DNA from 2 places in the Oceanobacter sp. 3_MG-2023 genome. Region 2 is predicted to be linked to the other one. Evidence: predicted binding sites of a transcription regulator. Region 2 holds the regulator's gene; the other holds the start of a gene.
What was found. The regulator sigma-54, encoded in region 2, starts transcription at its own class of promoters, with help from an activator protein. The targets are predictions, from matches to a motif close to TGGCACNNNNNTTGCTNT.
Positions count from the first base shown of each region.

Region 1 (7,516 bases), on a different contig from region 2:
ATAAAAGTATCAGAACGGTGGCTGCTGTGACGATTGGGGCAAGACGGAGGGCAGGTGTATCAGGACGGATCAGGCGACTTTTTTGTGTTTTTCATAAAGAAACCGCAGCACTTGATGGCGCAGGTGGTTATAGCGAGGGTCGTCGGCCAGTTCCAGGCGGTTACGTGGCCGCTCCAGATCAATGTCGAGAATTTCGCCAATGGTCGCCGCCGGGCCGTTGGTCATCATCACGATACGATCCGACAGCAAAACAGCTTCATCGACATCGTGAGTAATCATGATAACGGTGTTGTTCAGCTCTTTCTGGATGTCCATCAGCGAGTCTTGCAAATGGGCACGGGTGAGGGCGTCCAGCGCCCCGAACGGCTCGTCCATCAGCAAAATGTCGGGTTCCATTGCCAGTGCCCGGGCAATGCCGACCCGCTGTTTCATGCCACCAGAAATTTCGTCCGGGCGCTTGTGCATGGCGTGAGTCATATGTACCAGTTCCAGATTGTGCTCAATCCAGGCGCGCATCTCGGCTTTGGATTTTTTGCCCTGGAAGACGGTTTTGACCGCCAGCTCAACGTTTTGATAGGCCGTTAGCCAGGGCAGCAGCGAATGGTTCTGGAATACAACCGCCCGTTCCGGCCCCGGTTCGTTGACCTCACGGCCGTGGAGCATGACGCCGCCTTCGGTTGCTTGCAGCAAGCCAGCAACGATATTCAGCACCGTGGACTTGCCACAGCCCGAGTGCCCAATCAGGGAAATGTATTCGCCCTGTCTGATTTTCAGGTCAACGTCGCGCAAAGCGCGGAAGGCGCCATTAGGGGTTGGAAATTCGATGCCAACGCGGCTGATGTCGAGGATCACGCTCATAATAAATTCTCCGGTGTTAATGGCTTAACGTACGTTGGCTGATTTGTCCCAGGACACTGCTTTTTGCAGGCTGAGCATCAGACGGTCGAGGGCAAAACCGATCAGGCCAATGGTGATTACCGCTACCATGATGCGGCCAAGGGAGTCGGATGAGCCATTCTGGAATTCATCCCAGACAAACTTGCCCAGCCCGGGGTTCTGGGCCAGCATTTCGGCAGCAATCAGTACCATCCAGGCAATCCCTAATGACAGTCGCAAGCCGGTGAAAATCATGGGAATGGCAGAGGGCAGGACGATTTTGGTGACATGCGTGATGAAGTTCAGGCGCAACACCTGACTGACGTTTTGCAAGTCCTGTGAAATGGACGCAACGCCCACGGATGTGTTGAGCAAGGTAGGCCAGAGCGAGCAGAGCATGACCGTGATCATGGAGTTCACAAACGACTTGGGCACCGCCGGGTCATCCGAGACGTATACGGCGCTGACCACCATGGTCACCAGTGGCAACCAGGCCAGTGGGGATACGGGTTTGAATATCTGGATAATCGGATTAAACGCGTCGTTCAGCGTGGCGCTCAGGCCTGTCAGGATTCCCAGTGGAATAGCGATCAGCGAGGCCAGAATAAAGCCCGTCATGACGGTTATCAGGCTGGTCAGGATCTGATCAAAATACGTGGCTTTGCCGGTGTAATCCCGAATCTTTGGCACATAATCGGGGTCTTCGGCCACGCGGGCATCATTGCGCAGCTGTTGGCGTTCATAAAAGGCCTCTGCCTTTTCGCGCTCGGCAATGTGTTCGCTGATCAGGCCCTTGCTCTGTTCGTACACATCCGCAGGGCCGGGGAAATTACCCAACGAGGTTTCGATATTACTGGCGGCTCCGTGCCAGATCATCAGGAACACCAGGATACCGGCCAGCGGCACACCAATGGCTTTGGCGATGATCTGGAAATTCAGACCGATGTTGTCGCCTTGCAGGATTTTCACTATAGGCTCAAGCCACGGCAATTTCGACAGTGCCATATTCATGTTGTATATCTCCGGGTCGCACGGTGGTTGCTGACGTTCGGGGCATCGCCCCGCCGTGTATGCCGCATCGACCGTTGTTGTTGGTATGGGTCGATACGGGGTCTGATAAATCTATCGAGTGTTAGATTTTGTCGTTGCCTTGCAGACCAATCTTGAATTTTTTCAGGTAGGCGTTGGGGGCTTTACCGTCATAGGTTACGCCGTCGATAAACTGGGTCTGTGGGGCTTTGAAGCCGTCTTCGGTCGTGAAGTCCGGGAAATCCACAGCATCCAGCTTGCCTTCCTTGATCAGGGCTTTGGCTGCATCGGCATAGATGTCTGGACGGTAGACTTTTTTGGCAATATCCATGTACCAGCTATCCGGTTGGGCATCGGCAATTTGTCCCCAGCGGCGCATTTGGGTCAGGTACCAGATCGCATCGGAGTAGTAAGGGTAGGTTGCGTTATAACGAAAGAAAACATTGAAATCCGGTACGTCCCGGGTGTCGCCTTTTTCGTATTCAAAGGTGCCGGTCATGGAGTTGGCGATCACGTCGTAATCAGCCCCCACATAGTTGGATTGGGAGAGAATTTTAACGGCTTCCGGACGGTTGGCGTTGTTGTCGGCATCGAGCCAGGCAGCGGCACGAATCAGTGCCTTGACCACGGCCTTGTGGGTGATCGGGTATTTATCGGCCCATTGCTGGCTTACACCAAAGACTTTTTCCGGGTTGTTTTTCCAGATTTCATAGTCGGTAATCACCGGTACGCCAATGCCTTTGAACACGGCTTGCTGGTTCCAGGGTTCGCCCACGCAGTAACCGTAAATGGTACCGGCTTCCATGGTGGAGGGCATCTGTGGTGGTGGCGTAACCGACAGCAAGGCATCGGCATTGAGTTTGCCAGAGGTATCGCCTTTGGCGGGGGCGTAGTAGCCAGGGTGAATGCCACCGGCTGCGAGCCAGTAACGCAGCTCATAGTTATGGGTCGATACCGGGAATACCATGCCCATATTGAAGGGCTTGCCTGCTGCCTTGTACTTGTCAACGACCGGCTTCAGGGCATCGGCCTTGATTGGATGGATCGGTTTGCCATCGGCTCCCATGGGGACATAAGGCTTCATTTGTTGCCAGATGTCGTTGGAGACGGTGATGGCGTTGCCGTTCAGGTCCATGCTGAAGGCGGTGATAATATCGGCCTTGGTACCAAAACCGATGGTGGCGCCCAACGGCTGGCCTGCAAGCATGTGAGCACCGTCCAGCTGGCCGTCGATCACACGATCCAGTAGCACTTTCCAGTTCGCCTGGGCTTCCAGAGTGACGTACAGGCCTTCGTCTTCGAAGTAGCCTTTTTCATAAGCAATGGCCAGAGGCGCCATGTCCGTCAGTTTGATAAAGCCGAACGTGAGCTCTTCTTTCTCAGGGTACTGCTTTGCCAGCGCAGCGGGTGCCGCCAGCGTCGCCAGTCCGGTTGCCAGAATGGCAGCACTGGTCAGTAATGTTCGGCGTAATGGAGTAATTACTCGCATCATATTTCCTCTCTGAAGCAGGTTTTGAAGCAAAAAAAAGCGCCACAACGTGTAAACGTTGTAGCGCCTTTGCTTGAATTCTGTGTTTTAAATGCAGTCCGCCATTGGACTTGTATAAGGACTGATATTCAAACGATGTGCCAAAACCTGAGCATCACCCGGAAAAAGAAACAAAAACCACTGTCATGCCCATACAGCTGGCCTTGGGTGGTATTTTGGTGAATACCTCAAGGCTGGACCAACAAGTGGTAATCCCTCATCGCCTGATCAATCGGCACAAGACTGGTGCAATAACGGGCCAGGTTAGCCCGGTTTTGGGCGTTTTCTGACGGTGGTCTCTGGTCGTGGTTTCTGCTGACAGGATTAACGATGATAACTAAACGCCGTTGGTGCCATGGCCACACCATCCAGCTGCCACGGATCGCGATGATCCAGCGCCAGCCGGGTACCTTCTGCCACGAGTGCAGGCCGCTGTAATGCTTGCTGGTACAGGTCGCTACGGTAGCACTCGCGGATAGTTTCTTCGCAGTCCAGGGCGGAACTGACCCAGCCCCAGCGCTGCATTTGTTGCAGGAACCAGACGCCATGCTCTTGCCAGGGATAGTTGGCCAATGAGCGGTGGAACACCAGCATATCCGGCTGCTGCTGCTGGGATTCTCCGGGGCGGTAAACAAACTCGCCTACCAGTGCTGGCAAAGCCGCTGCAACCGGAATCTGAATCGCATCGGCCAATAAGGCTCCTGCGGCTTCGCGGTGATCGTCCAGCCAGAGAGTGGCCTTGTCCAGTGCCCGGATCAGGGCCTGGGTGGTGTTGGGGTGAGTATTGGCCCACTCCTGGGTCAGTCCCAGTACCTTGTCGGGGGCGCTGTGCCACAAGTCCGGGCCAGTCAGCAAGCATTCGCCAACTTCTTGCTGGATCGCTACTGAGTTCCAGGGGGCACCGGCACAAAACCCATCGATATGAGACAGCGATAAATGATCAACCATTTGTGATGGCGGCAGTACCACCAGAATCACATCCTGATCCGGGTCCACGCCCGATGCGGCCAGCCAGTCCCGTAGCAACAGGTTGTGAATGGAGTAGGGATAAACAGTGGCAAAAATCAGCGGCGACTCACCCCGGGAACGGCGGTTCTGAACCAGCTTTTTGAGTGCTTTGCCTGAGGCGATAGCATCCCCTGCAGGAGATTGCCCGGAGGCCTGCTCTTCCAGCTGTTGGCCTAACGATCGTGAGATCGTAAAGGCGTTACCGTTCAGGCCAAAGGCAAAGGGAGCCATCATGGCTTTTTTCAGACCACCCAGACCCAAATGGGTCGCCAGTAACATCGGGGCCAGCATTTGTGCACCATCGAGATGGCCGACCAGTACCTTGTCACGAATATTGGCCCAGGAGACTTCCTGTTGCAGCTCGACGTTGAGGCCTTCTGCGGCAAAGTAACCCTGGGCATCGGCTACCAGTAGGGGCAGGCTGTCGCTCAGTGGCATGTAGCCCAGTATCAGGCTGGATTTTTCCAGTGGATCAGAGTCTGTCATAGTCAACCGTTCAGCAGGTTCATTACCGAAATAATGTTTTTGGCGACATCCACCATACGTTGGCCGCGATCCATGGCCATTTTGCGCATGGCGTGATACGCCTCTTCTTCCGACATGTTTTTTTGCTTCATCAGCAAGGCTTTGGCTTCGTCCAGCAGACGTCGGTCGGCCAACTGGTTTTTGGTTTTTTCCAGCTCGCCACGCAAAGCCTGGAATTCCCGAAAGCGGGCGACGGCCACATCCATAATGGACTTGACGCGAGCGGGGTTGAGACCATCGACAACGTAAGCACTGACTCCGGCCCGTACGGCTTTTTCAATAGTGGCGGGGTCGTCTTCATCAGAAAACATGATCACCGGCTTGGGGTTGTGCTGATTCAGCACGGTCATATGCTCCAGCATGTCCCGATCCGGGCTTTCGATGTCGATAATAATGACGTCTGGCTGGTGTTCCATCACCTTTTTCATCAGGCCCTGGGCACTGGCGAGGCAGGCAACGACTTCACAACCGGCGTCCGATAATGCCTGTTGCAGGATGGCAGCCCGAGGGGCCTGGTCATCAACAACCATGATTCGGGGCGGAGGGCTCCCCTGTTTTGCTCGGGATTCACGGTGGGCCATTATGTTGGGCTGTATCTCGATAAGTTAATAAGGATGTTAGCAGTTTTTGCTGGAATAACAGAAGCGCGCATGGATTCCCTGTTGTTGTTATGGACGCAGCGGCCAATGACGCTTTTGTGATCAGATACTGGTCTTTTGCACGGCTGAGGCGGTCAGGTGTTAATTAATAGGGATATTACCGCCAATTTCCGACTATTTGACTGGGTTATTCTTCAGTCTTGGGCCGAATTTTGGGAGAATAGCCAATCTTTGGCGTCCGCCAGTCCGTGTATACAAGAGCTTGAATTTTATGTCGCAGTCCAACCAGCAGCCGGTCACGACCGAGGTGCCACACCTGTTTTCGCATTTTCCCTATTGGGCCGAGTGTTTCGGCACCGCACCGTTTTTGCCAACGACGCGAGAGGAAATGGATCAGCTGGGCTGGGACAGTTGCGACATTATTGTGGTGTGTGGTGATGCCTATGTCGATCATCCCAGTTTCGGGATGGCCGTCATCGGACGGCTGCTGGAGAGCCAGGGCTTCCGTGTTGGCCTGATTTGTCAGCCAGACTGGAACGATCCCGATGCCTTTACCTGCCTTGGCCAACCCAATTTCTACTTTGGGGTATCAGCGGGCAATATGGACTCGATGATCAACCGCTACACAGCGGATCTCAAGGTACGTTCGGAAGACGCTTACACGCCCGGCGGTGAACCGGGCAAGCGTCCGGATCGGGCCGTAATTGTCTATTCGCAGAAAATCCGTGAAGTGTACAAGGATATTCCGATTGTGATTGGCGGAATCGAAGCCAGCCTGCGCCGGATTGCCCAGTACGATTACTGGAGCGATCAGGTACGGCGGTCGGTATTGATCGATTCCGGAGCGGATATCCTGCTGTACGGCAACGCTGAACGGGCATTGGTGGATCTAACCCACAAACTGGCCGAAGGGCGCGATATCAAGGATATTATCGACCTGCGTGGTACCGCCATTTTGCGTGATGCCGCGCCACAAGGCTGGACTGAAATCGACTCAACCCGCATCGACTGGCCGGGGAAAATCGACGTTATTGCCAACCCCTATGAAATGAAAGAAGCCAACAGCGACAGCTGTGCTTCCGACCAGCAAGCGCTGGAAGCAGGGGCCGATGCCGACACCGATATCATGCCGGTCAAAATTGTCCCGATGCCATTGCAGCGCAAGGTCGAACACGACAACAGCCGCACCTATATTCGCTTGCCCTCATTCGACAAGGTACGCAACGACAGCGCCCTGTATGCCCATGCCTCACGGGTGTTACACCAGGAATCCAACCCCTATAACGCGCACCCGCTGATGCAAAAACACGGTACCCAGGAAGTGTGGGTCAACCCACCGCCCATTCCGCTGGAAACCGACGAAATGGACGCCGTCTTTGCATTGCCGTACCAGCGCATTCCACATCCGGCGTATGGTGATGCCCGCATTCCGGCTTACGATATGATCCGGTTTTCGGTGAATATCATGCGTGGCTGTTTTGGCGGCTGTACCTTCTGCTCGATTACCGAGCACGAAGGCCGCATTATTCAGAGTCGGTCGCAGGAAAGCATCATTCACGAGATTGAAGAAATCCGTGACAAGGTACCAGGGTTCACAGGCACCATCTCCGACCTGGGCGGCCCAACCGCCAACATGTATATGCTCAACTGCAAAAGCGAGACGATCCTGAAAAACTGTCGTCGGCTGTCGTGTGTGTATCCCGGTATTTGTAAAAACCTCAAAACCAGCCATAAACCGACCACCGAGTTGTATCGTGCTGCGCGGGCCTTGCCCGGCGTCAAACGTATCGCCATTGCCTCTGGCTTGCGTTACGACCTGGCGGTAGAAGATCCGGAATATGTACGTGAACTGGTGACCCACCACGTGGGTGGCTTGTTAAAAATAGCCCCGGAACATACGGAAAAAAACGTCCTCACCAAAATGATGAAACCGGGGATGGGCACCTACGAC
Region 1 covers NZ_JAUYVX010000004.1:216,200-223,715, forward strand. The annotation lists gene Q8W32_RS05605 (ABC transporter ATP-binding protein) at 70-858, opposite strand; gene Q8W32_RS05610 (ABC transporter permease) at 883-1,887, opposite strand; gene Q8W32_RS05615 (CmpA/NrtA family ABC transporter substrate-binding protein) at 2,009-3,394, opposite strand; gene Q8W32_RS05620 (CmpA/NrtA family ABC transporter substrate-binding protein) at 3,758-4,927, opposite strand; gene Q8W32_RS05625 (ANTAR domain-containing response regulator) at 4,930-5,496, opposite strand; gene Q8W32_RS05630 (YgiQ family radical SAM protein) at 5,837-7,516, shown strand, end outside.
Region 1: a site for sigma-54 is predicted at 3,520-3,537, ahead of Q8W32_RS05615 (CmpA/NrtA family ABC transporter substrate-binding protein). Genes of this name have one in related genera too.

Region 2 (7,516 bases):
TGATCCGGCGTACGCGTGCCATGGCACCGGACTCGAGCGCTTCGTTCAGGCTGTTGAGTTTGGATCTGGCCTTTTCGCTGAGTTCTGCCATGGAAGCCCCGGTACGGAGTGAATGATTGATTCTAGCCTGAATCACCGAGTGTGGCTATCCGGGGAATACTGAAACTACTCGCATTGATATCGCTAGTGATTTGATTTTATAGGAAACTTTGATTGTTGGAGGAAGTGTTCTGGGGAATATGGCGGTCGTTGACCGCCGTTGTTGGAGGCAAGAACAGGTCGGCTATCGAACGGCTGTCAGGTGTTTTTATTCACCCTCATCAAAGCGACGATTGATCAGGTCGCAGAGTGCGTCCAGTGCTGCCTGGGCATCCTGGCCCTCTGCTTCGATATAAAGATCGGTACCCTTGCTGGCGGCGAGCATCATCACGGCCATGATACTTTTGGCATCGACCATGCGGTTTGGATAACCCACCTTGATGGTTGCGCCGTAGCTGGCCGCGGTTGATACCAGTTTGGCGGCTGCCCGTGCGTGTAAACCCAGCTTGTTGATGATGGTGATTTGCGTGTTAACCATCCAGGCTCCCGAAACGATTGGATTGTGGGTAATAAGCATCAGTGGCTGTGATGGGCAGCAGACCTGAGCTCGCGGTGACGTACCTGTACATTGCCAAATTCTTGTTTGAAGGCTGCGGTCAGGCGTTCTGATAAATACACTGAGCGATGTTGACCGCCAGTACAGCCAATGGCAATGGTCAGGTAGCTGCGGTTATTTTCGGCAAAACGGGGTAACCAGCGCAACAGGTAAGTACGGATGTCATCAAACAGTTCGGTGACTTCCGGCTGGCTGGATAAAAAATCGATAATCGCCTGATCCTGTCCGGTCAGGGGACGTAATTCATGTTGCCAGTAGGGGTTGGGCAGGTTGCGGACATCAAATACAAAATCGGCATCCAGAGGAATCCCCTGCTTGAAGCCAAAGGACTGGAACAGAATGGCCATATCCGGGGTGACTTTCTCGGCTACTCGCATCTTGATCAGGCTGCGCAGCTCATGGACTGACATGCGGGTGGTATCCAGCGTCAAGTCAGCCAGGTTGGCAACAGGTTCGAGCAATTCGGTTTCGCGCTCGATGGCTTCTGCCAATGAGATATTGTCATTGGTGAGGGGGTGTTTGCGACGGGTGGAGCTGAAGCGTTGTAGCAGGACTTCTTCGGTGGCATCCAGAAATACAATATCGACCTGGCGATACTGTCCGGGTAAGCAGGTCAGTACCTGGGTCAGCTGTTCCATGGCGTCGGGCAAATTACGCACATCGACACTGACAGCGACATTGGCGCGTTTTTCGGCGCTGTAGGGTAAATCCGCCAGTGCGGGCAACAGATCAACCGGCAGGTTGTCGATGCAATAAAAACCGAGATCTTCGAGCACGGCCAAAGCGCTGGACTTGCCTGAGCCAGAGCGGCCACTGATCACAACCAGGCGCATGATGCGGTCTCCGTATTGGTCTGGTTAGTGGTTGGCCAACGCTCGTTGGTACAGTTCCTGATCGCTGCTGGCACTACGCAATTGCTGACGGTAATCATTCTGACTGAAATTTTGCGCCAGTGTGGCGAGAATTTGCAGATGATCGTCCGTTGCTTCTTCAGGGACTAATAAAGCAAATACGAGGTCAACCGGTTGATGGTCAATGGCATCAAAATCGATGGCCTCTTGCAAGTGAAGTAACACGCCGACGGCTTGTTCGCATTGCCGTAAACGACAATGGGGGATTGCGATGCCTTCACCAATGCCAGTACTGCCCAGACGTTCACGTCCAAGCAGGCGTTCAAACACTTCGTCCGAACTGCTGCCGTCAACTTTTTCGGCAATCAGTCCGGCAAGAAACTCCAGCAATTTTTTTTTGCTGGTAATGGCGACGTCGGTACGGGTGCATTCTGGCAGTAGAATATCGGCAATCGCAATGCTCATAGGTCAACCTTGCCCGTGCTGTCGGGCAATCAGTTTTTCTTTGTGTTTCAGGAGTTGACGGTCCAGTTTGTCGGCCAGCAGATCAATGGCGGCATACATATCGTCGTGAGTTGAGGTGGCGTGAAAGTCAGCACCACTGGCATGCAGGGTGGCTTCTGCCTGTTGTCGGCCTTTTTCCAGGGTCAGTGTGATCTGGCCAGAAGTAATCGGGTCGACATGACGCTCAAGACGAACCAGTTTTTCCTTGACGTATGCTTCCATGGCTTCGGTCACTTCAACATGGTGTCCACTGATATTGATGCTCATAAACGGCTCCTTATCGCTCGCTTGTATCGAACAGAGATCGACGCTATCGGTCAGATCAATTGTTTCCGCTCATTGGAAGGCGGAATCATCATGGCTTCACGGTATTTGGCCACCGTGCGGCGTGCAACCTGAATGCCCTTGTCGCCCAGCACAATGGCAATTTTGTTATCACTCAGGGGTTTACGCGGATTTTCTTCGCTGATCAGTTTTTTGATCATGGCGCGAATGGCGGTGGATGAACATTCGCCACCGGCGTCAGTACTGACGTGGCTGGAGAAGAAATACTTCAGCTCGAAAATACCACGAGGTGTGTGCATGAATTTTTGCGTGGTGACCCGTGAAATGGTTGATTCATGCATACCAACGGCATCGGCAATATCATGCAATACCAGAGGTTTCATGGCTTCTTCGCCCTGTTCAAAGAAGTCGATTTGGTACTCGACAATTTTGGTGGCGACTTTCAGCAGGGTTTCGTTGCGGCTTTGCAGGCTTTTGATAAACCAGCGCGCTTCTTGCAAATGGTCTTTGAGGAAGGCGTTGTCGGCACTGCTGTCGGAACGTCGCACCAGTGAGGCGTAGTCGGAGTTGACACGCAGCTTGGGGGCGATATCCGGGTTAAGCTCAACACGCCATTCATCACGGATATTACGAACAATCACGTCCGGTACGACGTATTCTGACTGCTCGGAGCTGATATCAGCGCCCGGCTTGGGGTTGAGTTCTTTAACCAGACGCAGGACGGCTTTGAGGTCTTCTTCCTTGAGCCGGGTTTTGCGCATCAGGGTGGGGTAATCTTTACTGCCCAGCAGGGCGATGTAGTCGCCGATCACCAATTTGGCTTCTGCCAGCCAGGGTGTTTCGGCAGGTAGCTGGTTGAGCTGAAGAATCAGGCATTCACGCAGGTCGCGGGCAAAAACACCGGCGGGGTCAAACTGTTGCAAGCGTTTGAGGACGGCCTGGATTTCATCTTCTTCAACACCCAGTTCCGGGTCAATTGAACCGAGTATGTCGTCGATGGTGGTGTGCAGATAGCCATCGTCATCAACCCCGTCGATCAGCATGGTGGCGATCTCGCGATCGGTGTCACTCATGGGAGTCAGGTTCAGCTGCCATTCAAGATGATCTTGCAGGTCGTCTGTGGTGGCATGACGGGAGTCATAATCAAAGTCGTCATCGCCAACCGGGCCAGAGCCTGAGGAAACCCCGGCCGTGGTCTGGAACGTATCATCCCAGTTGCTATCGACTGGCAGATCATCTGGCATCTTGTCATCAGACCATTGCTCACCCAGTTCCTGGGTGTCGGCATCGGTCGTGGCCGCTGTTGCGGTGACTTCCCTTTCCTGATCTGCATTGGTTTGCTGTGCATCCGGGAAGTCGTCGTGCTCGGACTCTTCGAATTCCAGCATGGGGTTGGAGTCCAGGGCTTCCTGGATTTCCTGTTGCAGATCGAGGGTAGACAATTGCAGCAGTCGAATTGCCTGTTGCAGCTGAGGGGTCATGGTCAGCTGCTGACCCATTTTTAACTGAAGCGATGCTTTCATACAGCGTTATTATTCATCGGTTGTCGGCATGGTCTGTGCATTATACGCCAGCCTGTGAGACAGGGAATGCTTTTCATGGTGGCGAATGAAACAGCGCTGGGCATCATAGCCCTGCAAGCCGATAAGATTCAAAGATGGAAGTCATGACCAAGGTAGATAGCCCGAACCTGTTCGTTGGCGAGTACATCATCAGCGCTGCCTTCGGCAATTATGTGTCCACCGCCTACGATATAGGCTTTTTCACAAATTGCGAGAGTTTCGCGGACGTTGTGGTCAGTAATCAGTACGCCGATGCCACGTGCCTTGAGTTGACGAATGATATCCATAATGTCAGCGACCGAGATCGGATCAACACCGGCAAAGGGTTCATCCAGCAAAATAAAGGAGGGTTCGGCGGCCAGGGCGCGGGCTATTTCGACCCGTCGTCGCTCGCCACCAGACAGGGCCATGCCGAGGCTGGTACGAATGTGCTGAATGTGAAATTCATCCAGTAGCTGTTCCAGCTGTTGCTGACGTTGGGGTTTGTTCAGGTCTGACCGGGTTTCCATGATGGCCATGATATTGTCTTCGACGCTGAGTTTGCGGAAGATCGACGCTTCTTGTGGCAAATAGCCAATGCCTTTCTGGGCGCGGCCGTGCATGGGCAGATGGCTGATATCGTCATCATCGATACTGACACGCCCCTTGTCGGCTTGTACCAAGTTGACAATCATATAGAAACAAGTGGTTTTACCTGCGCCGTTAGGGCCCAGCAAGCCGACAATTTGTCCGCTGCTGACCGCCAGGGAAACGTCCTTGACGACTTCGCGGCCGTTATAGCTTTTGGCCAGATGTTCAGCCTTGAGCGTTTTCATGGTTGTACGTCCGTGTTGGGCTGGGGTTGGATAATCACTTGAATACGCTGGTTGTCGTCAGCGCCGCCAGTGCCACTGCCGGATGTTTCTGCGCCACTGGCTGAGACGGTTTCCTGTTCAATGTCATAACGGATCAATTCGCCACTGAAGAGGTTGTTTTCCTGACGCAAGGCGGCGTCTCCCTTGAAGGCAATTTCCTTGCGGTCGGCGTAAAAATCAATACGTTTGGCCGTTGCTCTGGTGATCGGTTTGTCGCTGCTGACCTGTTGCTGGTAGCGAGCCGGTTGACCTTCGGCAATCGCTTGTTTGAGCGCCTTGCCATCCAGTATCAGTGTCAGACGATCGGACTCGATGGTCAGTGTGCCTTGCTTTAGTACGACATCGCCTTCGTAGACGACCATACCAGTCTTGCGATCGAGTTCGGCGCGGTCGGATTCGATGATCATTTCTTGTTGCCAGTCTTCAGGCAAAGCCTCGACCGTGGTCGCCAAGACACTGCCAAAGAACAGCAGGGCGGTCAGTTTATTGTACATACCGGGTACTCACGTGTGCTTGAAGGTCGAGATGTTGGCGTTTGATATCCAGCGTCATACCTGTTGCATGGGTGATGTTATTGCCATGACGAATGATGACAGGTTCAGAGGTTGAAGCGGTGGCTGATGCGGGCTGGTAAAGCAACAGGCTGGTGGTGATGCTGAATGTATCAGCATTTTCTGCTGCCGTGGCCAGAGAGCGTACTTCCACCTGCTGGCTGAGTTCAACCTGGCTGTCGGTATCCATAATGCGGCCTGATTGAGCGCTGACTTGCCAGTGTTGCTGCGGGTCTGTTTGTGTCGTAATCACCGGGTTTTCCAGCCGGGTTTCCGATAATGACGGAATATGGCGAGAGCCATCGGCCGATAACATCTGTTGTAGCTGGCCATCCGCATCGTAACGACGGTGTTGTAATTGTTTGCCGTAATAATCCGGTTCAAGACTGGTCACCGGCGTTGCTGCCGTGACCAGCTCAGTGGTATAGCGCTCTACCGCCAGCAAGGCGAGGCCAACGGCCACTGCCAAGACCAGCAGCACATAGCGCTTGCGCATCAGATAACTCCAGCACGCAGCAAGTCGTGCATGGTGACAACACCACAAATATTCTGACCGTCGGTAACGACCAGGGCATTGATCTTGCCGTCTTCCATGATTTTTAACGCTTCGGCAGCCAGCATACCGGGGATGATGGTTTTGGCCTGGCGGGTCATCAGGTCTGAAATCAGGGCGGAGTGGATATCGACACCATGATCAATGGTACGGCGCAGGTCGCCATCGGTGAAAATACCCACCAATTCACCCGCTGCCGTTTGTACGGTGGTCATACCGAGACCCTTGGTGGTCATTTCCAACAGGGAGCGTGACAGGCTGGATTCGGGTCTGACGACCGGAATTTCCCGGCCGCTATGCATGATGTCTTCGACTTTTAATAACAAGCGTCGACCCAGACTGCCACCGGGGTGGGAAAAGGCGAAGTCTTCTGCCGTGAACCCACGGGCTTCCAGTAACGCAATTGCCAGGGCGTCTCCCAATACCAGAGCACTGGTGGTTGATGAGGTAGGCGCCAGGCCCAGCGGGCAGGCTTCAGAATCCACACTGGCGTTCAGGTGAGCAGCCGAGGCAAGGCCCAGGGTGGATTGCGGGTTACCGGTGATACTGATCAGGGGCACTGCCAGACGTTTCAACAGAGGCAACAAGCTGGTTACTTCGGCGGTTTCGCCGGAGTTACTCAGGGCAATCACCACATCGACGGATGTGATCATCCCCATATCCCCATGGCTGGCTTCGCCAGGGTGGACAAAAAATGCCGGGGTTCCTGTACTGGCCAGTGTAGCCGCAATTTTGCGACCAATATGGCCGGATTTGCCCATGCCTGACACAACAACCCGGCCTTTGCAGGACAGCATCAGCTGACAAGCAGTTTTGAAATTGTTGTCCAGCATGGCGGACAGGTTGTGAATCGCACGTTGTTCCAGTTCTATGGTACGTAGTGCCGACGACAGGAAATCAAATTCAGTGTTCATTGTTATCCATTACTTGTCATTACAAACAGAGTGGCCAGGTAGCCAAGGTAACTCAGTCCTAGCAGGCTGCCACTGAATCGTCCCATCACGCCACTGCGGCGATTGAGTACAAACAGCACCAGCAATGCCAGCGTCAATGACAGCATAACAGGCAGATCGCGATGCAGAGCCATCGGCTCGACCGCTACGGTAGCGATCAGGCCAGGCACTGGCATTACCGCGAGCAGGTTGAAAATGTTGGAGCCAATCACGTTACCGATGGCAATGTCGTGATGTCCTTTCAATGCGCTGGCAACAGAGGCCGCCAGTTCTGGCAGGCTGGTGCCAATGGCGACGATGGTCAGACCAATCACCAGGTCACTGACCCCAAAGTTATGGGCAATGATGGTTGCGCCCCAGACCAGAGCCTTGGAGCTGGCCATCAGGCAGACCAGTCCGGAGACGAGCCAGAAAACAGCCATTTTGGTGGGCAGCGATTCAATTTCTGCGGCTTCATCTTCGTCGACAATGGGTTCACCACTCTCATCGGACTCCTGGAACAGGATGTACATGGTGGCGACCAGACCGGCCAGCAGAAGGAGGGAATCAACATAACTCAATTCCAGGTCGGCCAGTGTCAAGCCCGCCAGAATGCTGACCAGCAACAACAGTGGCAGCTCTTTGCGCAGTAATTTCTTTTTCAGCGGAATCGGGCTGACCAGCGCCGTAATCCCCAGTACCAGGCCAATGTTGGTGATGTTGGAGCCGAGGGCATTACCCACAGCCAGGTTGCCAACACCATCCAGAG
Region 2 covers NZ_JAUYVX010000005.1:146,185-153,700, reverse strand. The annotation lists gene mgtE (magnesium transporter) at 1-91, opposite strand, end outside; gene Q8W32_RS06515 (HPr family phosphocarrier protein) at 308-577, opposite strand; gene rapZ (RNase adapter RapZ) at 616-1,488, opposite strand; gene ptsN (PTS IIA-like nitrogen regulatory protein PtsN) at 1,513-1,971, opposite strand; gene hpf (ribosome hibernation-promoting factor, HPF/YfiA family) at 1,975-2,277, opposite strand; gene Q8W32_RS06495 (RNA polymerase factor sigma-54) at 2,328-3,818, opposite strand; gene lptB (LPS export ABC transporter ATP-binding protein) at 3,947-4,672, opposite strand; gene lptA (lipopolysaccharide transport periplasmic protein LptA) at 4,669-5,205, opposite strand; gene lptC (LPS export ABC transporter periplasmic protein LptC) at 5,195-5,758, opposite strand; gene Q8W32_RS06475 (KpsF/GutQ family sugar-phosphate isomerase) at 5,758-6,729, opposite strand; gene Q8W32_RS06470 (calcium/sodium antiporter) at 6,732-7,516, opposite strand, start outside.